3 regions of the Methylobacterium sp. 391_Methyba4 genome follow, and region 3 is predicted to be linked to each of the others. Evidence: predicted binding sites of a transcription regulator. Region 3 holds the regulator's gene; each other region holds the start of a gene.
The links. The regulator LexA, encoded in region 3, represses DNA repair genes until DNA is damaged. The targets are predictions, from matches to a motif close to TGTTCNNNNTGTGTTCNG.
Positions count from the first base shown of each region.

Region 1: the regulator LexA is predicted to act here: its motif matches at 1,658-1,675, upstream of recA (recombinase RecA).
Region 2: the regulator LexA is predicted to act here: its motif matches at 1,647-1,664, upstream of ruvC (crossover junction endodeoxyribonuclease RuvC).

Region 1 covers NZ_CP121475.1:2,790,107-2,794,343, reverse strand. The annotation lists gene P9K36_RS12990 (PAS domain-containing sensor histidine kinase) at 1-1,440, shown strand, start outside; gene recA (recombinase RecA) at 1,737-2,828, shown strand; gene rpsQ (30S ribosomal protein S17) at 3,294-3,557, opposite strand; gene rpmC (50S ribosomal protein L29) at 3,580-3,795, opposite strand; gene rplP (50S ribosomal protein L16) at 3,808-4,221, opposite strand; gene rpsC (30S ribosomal protein S3) at 4,233-4,237, opposite strand, start outside.
Region 2 covers NZ_CP121475.1:1,267,743-1,271,979, forward strand. The annotation lists gene P9K36_RS06095 (response regulator) at 1-461, opposite strand, end outside; gene P9K36_RS06100 (tyrosine recombinase XerC) at 617-1,585, opposite strand; gene ruvC (crossover junction endodeoxyribonuclease RuvC) at 1,699-2,322, shown strand; tRNA gene P9K36_RS06110 (tRNA-Tyr) at 2,340-2,423, opposite strand; gene P9K36_RS06115 (DEAD/DEAH box helicase family protein) at 2,725-4,237, shown strand, end outside.
Region 3 covers NZ_CP121475.1:2,571,915-2,576,151, forward strand. The annotation lists gene P9K36_RS11935 (divalent metal cation transporter) at 1-822, opposite strand, end outside; gene P9K36_RS11940 (hypothetical protein) at 903-1,118, shown strand; gene P9K36_RS11945 (hypothetical protein) at 1,137-1,583, opposite strand; gene lexA (transcriptional repressor LexA) at 1,834-2,571, shown strand; gene P9K36_RS11955 (ComEC/Rec2 family competence protein) at 2,565-4,237, opposite strand, start outside.

The DNA of each region.
Region 1 (4,237 bases), 220 kb from region 3:
CCCATCGAGGTCCAGCTGACCGGGCCCGGCGGCCGCTCGGCCCGGGTCTGGCTCAGCCCCGCCGACGGCGGCGATCCGGGGCAGCAGACCGACGAGGCCGAGCGGGTGATCCTGTACGCCCTCGACACGACGGCGCAGCGGCAACTGGAGCAGCAGGTCGCCCAGGCCCAGAAGATGAACGCGGTCGGCCAGCTCGCGGGCGGCATCGCGCACGACTTCAACAACGTGCTGCAGGCGATCATCGGGTACTCGGACCTGCTGCTGGCGAGCCATCGGCCGACCGACCCGGCCTTCCAGGACATCATGCAGATCAAGCAGAACGCCAACCGGGCGGCGGGCCTCGTCCGCCAGCTCCTGGCGTTCTCCCGGAGGCAGACCCTGCGTCCGGAGGTGATGAATGTCGGAGAGGCGCTCTCCGAACTCACTCTCCTGCTCAAGCGCCTGCTCGGCGAGCGGGTCGCCCTGGAGCTGAAGCACGGCCGCGAGGTCTGGCCCGTGAAGGCCGACGTCAACCAGTTCGAGCAGGTGATCGTCAATCTCGCGGTCAACGCCCGCGACGCCATGCCGGAGGGCGGCAAGCTGATGATCCGGACGGAGAACGTCTTGGATCCGGGGGCGGCCTCCGATGCGGAGGGACGCGGCGGGGCGCCGGCCGGCGACCACGTGCTGATCGAGGTGCGCGACACCGGCCAGGGCATCCCCCCCGAGCTGATGGAGAAGATCTTCGAGCCGTTCTTCACCACCAAGGAGATCGGCAAGGGCACCGGACTCGGCCTGTCGACGGTGTTCGGCATCGTCAAGCAATCGGGCGGCACCATCGACGTGCAGTCGACGATCGGGGAGGGGACCGCCTTCCGCATCTACCTGCCGCGGCATGTGCCCGTGGCCGAACCGGAGGAGGTTCCGGCCCCGGCTGCGGTGCCGGCGCTCCCGCGCGCGGAGCCGCTCGCGCCGGTCTCCGGGTCGCCGCGGCCGGCTGCCGAGCCGGGCGATGCCGGCGCGCCGCGGAGTGCACCGGCTCCGGCCACGGCCGACAAGCCGGCGCCGCGCAAGCCCGCCGCGGATCATACGGGGCAGGGCACCATCCTGCTCGTGGAGGACGAGGATCCCGTCCGGGCGGTCAACAGCCGCGCCCTCTCGGCCCGCGGCTACACGGTCCTGGAGGCGGCCTCCGGCCTCGAGGCCCTGGCGATCGTCCGCGAGGGCACTCAGCCGATCGACCTCGTCGTCTCCGACGTCGTCATGCCCGAGATGGACGGCCCGACCCTGCTGCGGGAGGTGCGCAAGCATCAGCCCGACCTGAAGGTGATCTTCGTCTCCGGCTACGCCGAGGACGCCTTCCGCAAGAACCTGCCGGAGGGGGAGACCTTCAACTTCCTGCCGAAGCCCTTCAGTCTGAAGCAGCTCGTCGAGACCGTGAAGAAGACGATGGCCGATTGAACGGCGTCGATGGCGTCGTCGATGGCAGCGTCCCGGCCCTTCCCTGCGAAATCCGGCATCCGGTGCCGCCCACCGTGTTCAGACCCTGAACGGAGTGCGGCACCGGATCCCGGGCATGCCCCCGACGGATCGGTGCGCCGGAGGCCGCGGTTCGCCCTGAACCGCATCGGTGGCGCCGGCAGGCTATGCACAACCCACGGTACCGCCCTTGTCGAAATAGAACAAAACAGGTACATGAAGGCGGTGGGGACGCGCGTTGTGAACTGCGTCCAACCCCTTCATAAGGAGCCCGCCAGATGGCCCAGCCCGCATTGAAAGTGGTCGACATGCCCCCCGTGGACAAGGACAAGTCCAAGGCCATTGACGCCGCCCTGGCTCAGATCGAGCGCGCCTTCGGCAAGGGCTCGATCATGCGGCTCGGCAAGAACGACAAGGTTCAGGAGGTCGAGACCGTCTCGACCGGATCGCTGGGCCTCGACATCGCCCTCGGCGTCGGCGGCCTCCCGCGCGGCCGGGTGATCGAGATCTACGGCCCCGAATCGTCCGGCAAGACGACGCTGGCGCTCCACACCATCGCCGAGGCCCAGAAGAAGGGCGGCGTCTGCGCCTTCGTGGATGCCGAGCACGCCCTCGATCCGGTCTATGCCCGCAAGCTCGGCGTCAACCTCGACGACCTGCTGATCTCGCAGCCCGATACGGGCGAGCAGGCCCTGGAGATCACCGACACGCTGGTGCGCTCCGGCGCCATCGACGTGCTGGTGGTCGACTCGGTGGCCGCGCTGACCCCGCGCGCCGAGATCGAGGGCGAGATGGGCGAGAGCCAGCCGGGCCTTCAGGCCCGTTTGATGAGCCAGGCCCTGCGCAAGTTGACCGGCTCGATCTCACGCTCGAACTGCATGGTCATCTTCATCAACCAGATCCGGATGAAGATCGGCGTGATGTACGGCAGCCCCGAGACCACCACGGGCGGCAACGCCCTGAAGTTCTACGCCTCGGTGCGCCTCGACATCCGCCGCATCTCGACCCTGAAGGATCGCGACGAGGCGATCGGCAACCAGGTCCGCGTCAAGGTGGTGAAGAACAAGGTCGCGCCGCCGTTCAAGCAGGTCGAGTTCGACATCATGTTCGGCGAGGGCGTGTCGAAGGTCGGTGAGCTGATCGACCTCGGCGTGAAGGCCGGCATCGTCGAGAAGTCCGGCGCGTGGTTCTCGTATAACAGCCAGCGCCTCGGCCAGGGCCGCGAGAACGCGAAGGGCTTCCTGCGCGACAACCCGAAGATCGCCGCCGAGATCGAGGGCTCCATCCGGCAGAATTCCGGCTTGGTCGCCGAGAAAATCCTGGAGAACGCGACCCCGACCGCCGACGATCTCGACGAAGGCGAAGCCTGATCCGAAGACCGGGCGATGGACCAAGTCCGGCGCCCGATCCCTGAAGACCGAGCCCCATGGCGATCCCAGGATCGCCATGGGGTTTTGTTTTGGGCCCGAGGCACCGATCCGATAGCGGAATAGAAAGAAGCGGGCGTCCCGTCTCGGCCGCAGCCTCAGAGATCCTCGACGCAGAGTTGGGGCACCGCCGAACAGGCAAGCCCCCGTCCCGGATGCCACGTGACCGCGCCGATCGGCCGTCCCGGCAGAGACGGCCACTCGGCACCTGCACACGCATTCAGATCGCAGGATGCCGAAACGACGAAGCCCGGCACGAATCCGGCTCTTGCGAGTCGAATTGCGTCCGGGCGTTCGTCGAACCGGTCATGCCGCGACCCAGGAATGGACCCGTCTCGGGGGCCATCCCACAGCGTCGCGGGCCGGGATCAGGCGGATGCGGAGACCGCAGCCGCCGGGATCCCAGGATCAGGCAGCCTCGCCGGCCTCGGCCTGGGCGGCGTCGCCCTCGACCAGCTTCCAGGTCTTGGTCTTCGAGAAGGGACGGCACTCCTCGATGAACACCGTCTGCCCGACCTTGGCGACATTCGCCTCGTCGTGCGCGTGGTAGTTCTTCGAGCGGCGGACGGTCTTCTTCATCACCGGATGGGTGAAGCGGCGCTCCACCTTGACCACGATGGTCTTCTCACCCTTGTCGCTAACGACGGTGCCCTGCAGGATGCGCTTCGGCATGGTGTTCTCCTAGCGGCCCGTATCAGCTCTTGGCCGCCTGCAGCGTCTTCGCGCGCTGCAGCGTCCGGACACGGGCGATGTCGCGACGGACCTCACGGACGCGGGCGACGTTCTCGAGCTGGCCGGTGGCCCCCTGGAAGCGCAGGTTGAACTGCTCCTTCTTGAGGTTGATCAACTCGTCATTCAGCTGATCCGGCGACAGGGCCTTGAGATCAGACACTCTCTGGGTCGACTTCACGATATCCTCCGTTCAGTCGGCGATGCGCTGGACGACCCGCGTGCGGATCGGAAGCTTCGCGGCGCCGAGGCGGAGCGCCTCCTTGGCGATGTTCTCGGCAACGCCGTCGACCTCGAACATGATCCGGCCGGGATGGACCCGGGCCGCCCAATAGTCCGGGGCGCCCTTACCGGAGCCCATGCGGACCTCGGTCGGCTTCGACGAGACCGGCACGTCCGGGAACACCCGGATCCAGACGCGGCCCTGGCGCTTCATCTCGCGGGTGATCGCGCGGCGGGCCGCCTCGATCTGGCGGGCGGTGATGCGCTCAGGCTCCACCGCCTTCAGGCCGAACTGGCCGAAGTTCAGCTCGAAGCCGCCCTTGGCCGCACCGTGGATGCGGCCCTTGAACTGCTTGCGGAAGCGGGTCTTTTTCGGTTGCAGCATGGCTTCCTACCTTACG
Region 2 (4,237 bases), 1.3 Mb from region 3:
GCCACGACGCGGCTGATGGCCGAGCGCCCCGCCGGGGTCGAGCAGGCGAGCAGAGCCCGGGTCGGGGCGCGGCGCCGGGCATCGGCGTGGAGCAGCTGCTCGATATGGCCTGGATCGAGGGGGGTCTTCAGGACCTCGTAGGCCCCGAGGCTGGTGGCGATCTCCTGCCAGTGCGGCAGGACGCGGGTGGCGACCAGAACCAGACAGGGCGGCTCCGCACCCGCGCGACGCGCCACGGCGACGGCTTCGGGCCCGCTCAGGTCGTCAAGCTGAAGCCCGACGAAGGCCAGAGTCGGGCGGTGACGCAGCAGGATGTCGCAGAGCGCCTGACCGGAGGTCGCCTCGTCGATCACAGCGCGTGGATCGAAGCGCAGGACGATCTCTCGCAGGGAGAGGCGCCGGCCCGGATCGCAATCCGCGATCACGACACGTGCCGGCGCCCCTCCGTCCTCAAGCTCCATGACGCCCGCCCAAGCCGATCCGAATGTTCATGCTCATAGTGGCTGAAGATCGTGACGAAGCTCTTAAAAAGTGCGGTTGTGCAATGAGCCGATCGGATGACGCGTCTATAGATGATGTTGAACAGCCCCGAAGTCGAAACTTCCAGCACTCTTGATCAGCGACCCGCCCGGGGATGGGCCGCCGCGTAGGCGCTCATGAGACGGGCGGCATCGACCTGGGTGTAGAGCTGAGTGGTGGACAGGGAGGCGTGGCCGAGGAGTTCCTGGATCGCGCGCAATTCACCCTGGCGGGCCAGCAGATGGGTGGCGAAGGAGTGCCGCAGGGCGTGCGGCGTGGCGCTGTCGGGCAGGCCGAGGGCTCCCCGCGCGCGGGCCACCGTATACTGGATGATCCGCGGCGACAGGCCCCCCCCGCGCGCGCCGACGAAGAGCGGCCCCTCCGGCGGCAGCGGCAGCGGGCAGGCGGCGAGGTAGTCGGCCACGGCCTGCGCCACCACGGGCAGGATCGGCACCATGCGCTGCTTGCCGCCCTTGCCGAGCACGGTGACCTGGTCGACCCCGGGCAGGGGCGCGTCGCGGCGAGTCAGTCCGAGGGCCTCGGAGATGCGCAGGCCTGCGCCGTAGAGCAGCGCCAGCACGGCGGCATCCCGGGCGAGAACCCAGGGCGCGCGTTCCTCGCCGGCGCGAATCGCCGTGTCGGTCAACGCCACGGCGGCGCTGACGGGCAGGGGTCGCGGAAGCCGCCGCGGAACCTTGGGCGAGCGCACGCCGCCCAGGGCCGAGACGGTGCCGAAGCCCTCGCGTTCGAGGAAGCGTGCGAAGGAGCGCAGGCCCGCGAGCATGCGCATCAGCGAGCGCCCGGAGACCTCCTCGGCCCGGCGCGCCGCCATGAAGGCGCGGATGTCCCGCACCTTCAAGCCGACGAGCATCGGGATGGTCGGCGTGCTTTGCCGCGACGCGAGGTGGTGGAGAAACTGACGGAGGTCACGCCCGTAAGCCTCGACGGTGTTGGGCGACATTCGCCGCTCGCGGGCCAGCCCCTCGATCCAGGCCTGGACGGCCGCGCGGAGGCGGGCATCGCCCGGAAACAGCAGCCGATCGCCTTCGGTTTCGTGCGCGCTCATGGTGCCACTCGACCGGATCATCCTTGCTGGGAGCTTAAGACCCTGCCTTGGTGAAACCGGGTGTTCACGATACGTACGGCAGCCTCGGGCCGTTCACCGAGCCGTGGAGCCCCATGACAACCCCCATCCGCATCCTCGGCATCGATCCCGGCCTGCGCCGCACCGGCTGGGGCCTGATCACCGCGCAGGGCACGAAGCTCACCTACGGCGATTGCGGCGTCGTGACCTCGGACGGCGACCTGCCGCTGGCCCTGCGCCTGCGCGAGCTGTTCGAGGGGATCAGCCGCATCGTCGAGACCGTGCGGCCCGACGAGGTCGCCGTGGAGGAGACCTTCGTCAACAAGGACGCGCAGGCGACGCTCAAGCTGGGTCACGCCCGGGCGATGGCGCTGGTGGTGCCGGCCCTCGCCGGCCTGCCCGTGTTCGAATACGCCGCGAACCTGATCAAGAAGACCGTGGCGGGCTCCGGTCACGCCGAGAAGGTACAGATCCAGGCGATGGTGCGCTTCCTCCTGCCGAAGGCCGAGTTCCGCGTGGCGGACGCCGCCGACGCGCTGGCCATCGCGATCACCCATGCCAGCCATCGGGACGCCCACGCCCTTCGGCAGGCGCATCTGCCGAAGGGCAAGCGCCGCACGCTCACCGGCCAGGCGGCCGCGGGACAGGGGCTCGAAGGGAAGGGATTCTCCGCCGCCGCAGCCGCGCGCATCGAGGCCGCATTGGCGAAACAGGGCTGACGGGATCGGGAAGAACTTGGTGGGGGAAGTAGGACTCGAACCTACGAAGCTTACGCAGCGGATTTACAGTCCGCCCCCTTTGCCGCTCGGGACATTCCCCCAAGGCAGGTTTCTCACCCGCGGCGCCCTTATGGTGAGGGGGCGGCCGGGTGTCAACGCTTATGGTGAGCTGATCCGCGTTGGCGCGTGCGGCAACCGTGGAGAGCGGTGCGGTTTCGATCGATCGCACCGCGCGAGCGCCTCCCTGTCCGCCCCTCCGGGACGGGGACGAAAACGCGAACGTTCCGCGACTCCAGGGATTCACAAAGGAATCCGGATCGGCCACGGTGCGCGGATGTCATCCTGCTTCGCCAGTCCTTGACCCGCCCCGCCCCGTCTCTGCGGTCCCACCAGCGCACGCTGATGGCCCTGGTCGCGGCCATGGCGCGCGGCGAGGCGGCCCATGTCCGGAAGATCCTGGCCGCGGTGACGCCGGGCGGCGGCAAGTCGCTGCTGCCGGTGATCGCCGCGCACGGGCTGATCGCCGCCGGGCTCGTCGAACGCGTGGTCTGGGTGGTGCCGCGGGATTCCCTGCGATTGCAGGCGGAGGAGGCTTTCGCCGACCCACTCTGGCGCGCCGCGTTCGGGCACGCTCTCAGCGTGCGGGCGGCGGACAACGAGCGCGACCCGGCGCGGGGTCTGGCCGGCTACGTCACCACCTATCAGGCGGTCGCCGCCGCCCCGGCGCTCCACCTCGCGGAAGCCCGGGCGCACCGGACCCTGCTGGTCGTCGATGAGGTCCATCACCTGCCGGTGCCCGGACGGCCCGGCGCCGACGAGAACGCCGCCGAGGACGCGGAAGCGGGGGCGTGGTCCCGCGCGATGCTGCCCGTCATGGAGGCAGCGACCGTTCGCCTCTACCTGTCCGGGACGCTGGAGCGCGCGGACGGGCGACGCATCCTCGGCCTGCCCTATCAGCCCGCCGCGCCCGGCCGCGGGCCGGATCTCGACCTCGACGCGCCCGGCCTCGCGGTGATCGGCTATTCGCGGGCCCAGGCGCTGGCCGAGCGGGCGGTGCTGCCGGTGACCTTCGGCGCCATCGACGGCGAGGCCAGCTGGCTGGAGGGCGGCCGGATCGCCGGCGACAGTCCGCGGGTCGGCCCGCACCGGCTGGGTGCGGGCTCGGTCCGGATCACCACCCGGCCGGCCCTGTTCACCGCCCTGCGGACCGGCTTCGCCCGCGACCTGCTGAGCGAGGCCTTCTTCGCCACGAAGCGCCTGCGTGCCCGGCGCCGGGCCGAGCGGGATCTCCCGCCCGGCGAGCCGGCCCGGGGGCTCGGCAAGCTCCTCGTGGTGGCGCCCGATCAGGCGAGCGCGCGGGCCTACCTCGCCACCCTGCGGGACTGGATGCCGGCCGGGCAGGGCGAGCGCGACGTCCGGCTCGCGACCTCCGGCCAGGGCGACGCCCACGCGGCGCTCGCCGCGTTCCGGCTCACGCCGGAACCGGCCGTGCTGGTGACGGTGGCCATGGCGTATGAGGGCCTCGACGCCCCCGAGGTCGCGGTGGTCGCAGCGCTGACCCATATCCGCTCGCGGCCCTGGCTGGAGCAAATGCTCGCCCGGGCCACCCGGGTCGATCCGCATGCGGGCTCCTACGACGGGCAGCAGGCCCTGATCTTCCACCCCGACGACCCGCTCTTCGCCCGGTTCCGCCTGGAACTGGAGACCGAGCAGGGCAGCAGCGTGCGGCCGCCCCGCGAGCGGCCGGCGAGCGCCATCGTGCCCGAGCGGACCCGCTGGCGCGACGACGAGCCGGCCGGGATCACGCCCCTGGAGAGCAACGCGATCGGGCTGCGCTACGCCCTGCTGCGCCCCCGCCTGCCCGAGCCTGTCCCCACGACACCCGCGCCCGAACCGCCGTCCATCACCGAGCGGA
Region 3 (4,237 bases):
CAGGGCCGGCGTGAAGGCGCCCGCGAGATCGCCGACGGTCTCCAGCCCCTTCGCGCTGCCCTGCCCGGCCTTGCCGATCGTGGCGGCGGCGGCGACGAGGATCGCGCCCATCACGCATTGCGAGACCACCGCACCCACGAGTGTGTCGAGCCGCGAGCGCCGCGCGTGCTCCCAGCCCAGGCCCTTATCGACGATCGCCGACTGCTGGTAGAAGATCATCCACGGCATGATCACCGCGCCGATATTGGCCGCGATCAGCACCCGGAACTGGCCGTCGCCCAGCGGCATGTGCCCGAAGGAGGCGACGATCTCGGGCAGGTTCGGCCGCGCCGCGACGGCGAGCCCGACGAAGACCAGCTCGAACAGGCCGACCACGATCGCCACGACCTCGACGCGCCGGTAGCTCCCGGTGAAGACGAGCCCCAGGAGCAGGCAGGCCGGCAGGCCGAGGCTCACGAGCCGCGGCACCCCGAACAGGTCCCCGATGCCGGCGATGCCGGAGAATTCCGTGACGATGGCGCCGATGCCGGCGACCACGAGGCCGCCGTACGAGATCCAGGCCCAGGCCGGCCCGTAGCGCTCCCGGATCAGCGCGCCGTGGCCGCGTCCGGTGGCGGTCCCGAGTCGCACCGTCAGCTCCTGGACGACGTACAGGATTGGCACCAGCAGGATCTGGAGGAGCAGGAGCGAATAGCCCCAGCGCGCCCCGCTCTGGGCCGCCGTGATGAGGCTTCCGACATCCGTATCGGCCAGCATCACCACGAGTCCGGGGCCTGCGGCCTTGAGGTAAGCGGACAGGCGAGGCAGGGAAGCGCTGGGCACGGCTCGGGAACAGTCCCGCGCACGGCCGGTTCCGGCGGGCGCCTGCGGCGTTTTCCCGGGGCAGGCGGGAGGGACATGTGATGGCGGAGAGCACGGATCGGGGCTCCGGCTGGAGCCTGCAGGCGACCGCCGTGCCCGACGGGGTGCGCCTGGAACTCGCCCTGGCCGACCTCGGCGGCGCGCCGGTCACCGCCGCGATCGTTCTCGACCGGGCGGAAGCCCGGGCCTTCGCCCGCGCCCTGCTCGCCGCCGCCGGCGACGCGGCGGAACGGACCTTCCCGAAGCCGGGCGCCTGACGGCGCGCCGCCGGTCGGTCAGCGGGCGAGACCGGGATTGCGGCCCGGCAGGCGGGGGACCACGGTGCCGCGCTTCTCGATCGGCGTGTCGCAGGCGTAGGCGAACTCGGTCTTCAGCGGATCGAACACGGTCTCGCCGGTGATCCGGCAATCCTCGCGCACGGTCTCGTCGAGATAGGCCCGGGCGGCGGTGCGGAAGCGCTTCACCCGGGTGGCGTTCGGCTCCGGATCGATCCGGGCCTCGCTCAGGTTGCAGCCGGTATATTCGCGCAGGGCGTTCGAGACGATCAGCATCCGGCGCATCTGCCGGTTGTCGTAGACCTCGTAGGGCTCCTTGCAGCCGATCGTCACCACCTGGGGGGTGAGCGCCACGTAGTTCCGCGAGATGTAGGAGAACCCGGTGGTGCAGCCGGCGAGGCCGAGGGCGGCGAGGCCGAGGGGCAGCAGAGCTGCGGGTCGTCGCATCCTCGTCATCCCAAGAGGGTCCCAGCCCGCGGCCCGGATCCGCCGCCTTCCCGGCGGGGCGCCGCGGTGCATTGAAACGGCTCCGCTTGCGCCGTCAATGCGTTTCTCGACCTTGCTCCCGCGAGCGCGGAGCGACGCGCCAAGCGTAGCGGTGCCGCCCTTGCGGAACACTTGCGGAACGTTTAACCTGTTCGTGATTTGTTTCAGAGACCGTCACGGGGCGGTCTGCCAAGCCGCGAGTCCCCCTTCGATGCTCACGCGCAAGCAGCTGGACCTCCTGCGTTTCATCCAGAGCCGGATGCAGGAATGCGGCGTCCCGCCGTCCTTCGACGAGATGAAGGACGCCCTCGACCTCAAGTCGAAATCCGGCATCCACCGGCTGATCACGGCCCTGGAGGAGCGCGGCTTCCTCCGGCGCCTGCCGAATCGGGCGCGCGCCATCGAGGTGATCCGCATTCCCGAGAGCCTGAGCCAGACGGTCCCATCTTCGGCCCCATCTTCGGCCCCGGCCGAGCCGCGCCGTTTCACCCCGAGCGTGGTCGAGGGCGGCAAGTCCAAGCAGCCGCCGGCCCCGGCCAGCACGCGGATGATCGATGACGCCGGTCGTGCCATTTCGATCCCGGTGATGGGCCGGATCGCCGCCGGTACGCCGGTCTCGGCGATCCAGAACCAAAGCCATGCCATCACCCTGTCGCCGGATTTCGTGGCCGGCGGCGAGCACTACGCCCTGGAGGTGCGCGGCGACTCGATGGTCGAGGCCGGCATCCTCGACGGCGACCTCGTGGTGATCCGCAAGCAGGACACGGCCAATACCGGCGACATCATCGTGGCGCTGATCGACGACGAGGAGGCGACGCTCAAGCGTCTGCGCCGCCGCGGCTCCTCGATCGCCCTGGAGGCCGCCAACCCGGCCTACGAGACGCGCGTCCTCGGGCCCGACCGGGTCCGGATCCAGGGCCGCCTCGTCAGCCTCGTCCGCCGCTACTGAAGCGGCTCGGCCGGCGCGTCGCCGGGGGCGAAGTCCCCGCCCGACGCATCGGTTTCCGGAGGCGTTGTCGCCCCGTCGTCAGAGGCGCGGGCCTCCGCGGAGGGCGCGGTGACCAATTGTGGCGGTCCCGGCCCGTGTCCCGAGCGTGGTCGCCAGGGCACGGCGCGGCCATCGGCCCGGGCGTGATGGGCGACGAAGCTCTCGCCATCGGACCTGAGGGCGACGGCGCCCTGGGCGGCCAGGACGCGCCGGTCGATCACCAGGGGGCCGGTGCAGGTCGGTGGGGCCACGAGGCCCGTGATCAGCACCGCGGCGCGGGCGCAATCCTCCGGGAAGGCCCGCCGGTCCCGGACCAGGGCGACCGCCCGTCCGTCCGGCAGGCGCGCGGTGCATCCGAGCCGATCACAGCGGCCGCTGCCCGATCGGACGATCAGTGCCCCGGCTCCCCGTCCGTCGCCGTCCGCCTTCAGCCATTGTTCGAGGACGAAGCCGGACGGGCTGCCGAGGGCCGCGAGCCGTCCGTCCGGCCCCCGCACCGCGGCCCCCGCACCCTGCCGATCGACATAGAGGTCGTAGCGGTCGGGTCGGGCCGCGACGACGAGTCCGAGCAGGATCGGCGGCACGGCGAGCCAGCGCAGGCGGGAGGCCGGTAACGTCGCGAGCAGCAGGCCCGCGGTCAGCAGGAACAGCGCCGCGGTGCCGAAGGCCGGTACGACCACGATGGCCCGCTCGAACCCGGCGATCCAATGGGAGACGGCGAGCATGCCCCCCACCGCCTGACCCATCAGCCACCAGATCGGGCGGTCGAGGGCGAAGGGATAGGCGAGGATCCCGATCACCGCGGAGGGCATCACCACGAGGGAGACGAGCGGCAGGGTCAGGGCGTTGCCGACGAGGCCGAAGGGCTGGATCGTCTGGAAATGGTAGGTGGCGAAGGGCGCGGTCGCGACCTGCGCCACCAGGGTCGTGGCCAGGGTCCCGGTGACCGCCGAGAGGCCGCTGCCGACGAGCCGACCGAGCCGGCCCGCCCCGGGGCGCACGAACAGCCGCCCGTCGATCAGCCGTGCGCAGGCGATCAGCCCGGCCACGGCGCCGAAGGACATCTGGAAGCTCGGGCCGAGCAGGCCCTCCGGCTCCCGGGCCAGGGCGATCAGCGCCGCGAGGGCGAGGTTGCGCATCGACAGGGCGGGCCGGTCCACCAGGATCGCGCCCAGCATGATCAGGGTCATGATCAGCGAGCGTTCGGCGGCGATGTCCCAGCCCGAAAAGGCGCAGTAGGCGGTGACGCCGACCATGGCGAAGCCGGCCGCGATCTTCTTGATCGGCCAGAGGAGCGCGCAATGGGGGACCAGCGCGAGGAGCGCCCGCACCAGCCAGAACACCACGCCGGCGGCCAGCACCATGTGGAGGCCCGAGATCGACACAACGTGGTAGATTCCGGCGGCGCGCAGCGCATCGTTGGTCGCCGGGCCGATGAGGCCGCGCTTGCCGGTCACCAGGGCCGCCGCCACCGCGCCCGCCTGGCCGCCGGCGGCCTCCGCGATCCGGCGGGTGAGCCCGTTCCGGGCCGCGTCGAGCGTGGCGGCGAGCCGCAGGCGGAGGGGCAGCGGCTCGGTCGGCGCCCGGATCGTGACCGCCCCGACCAGGGAGCCCACCGCGCCGATCC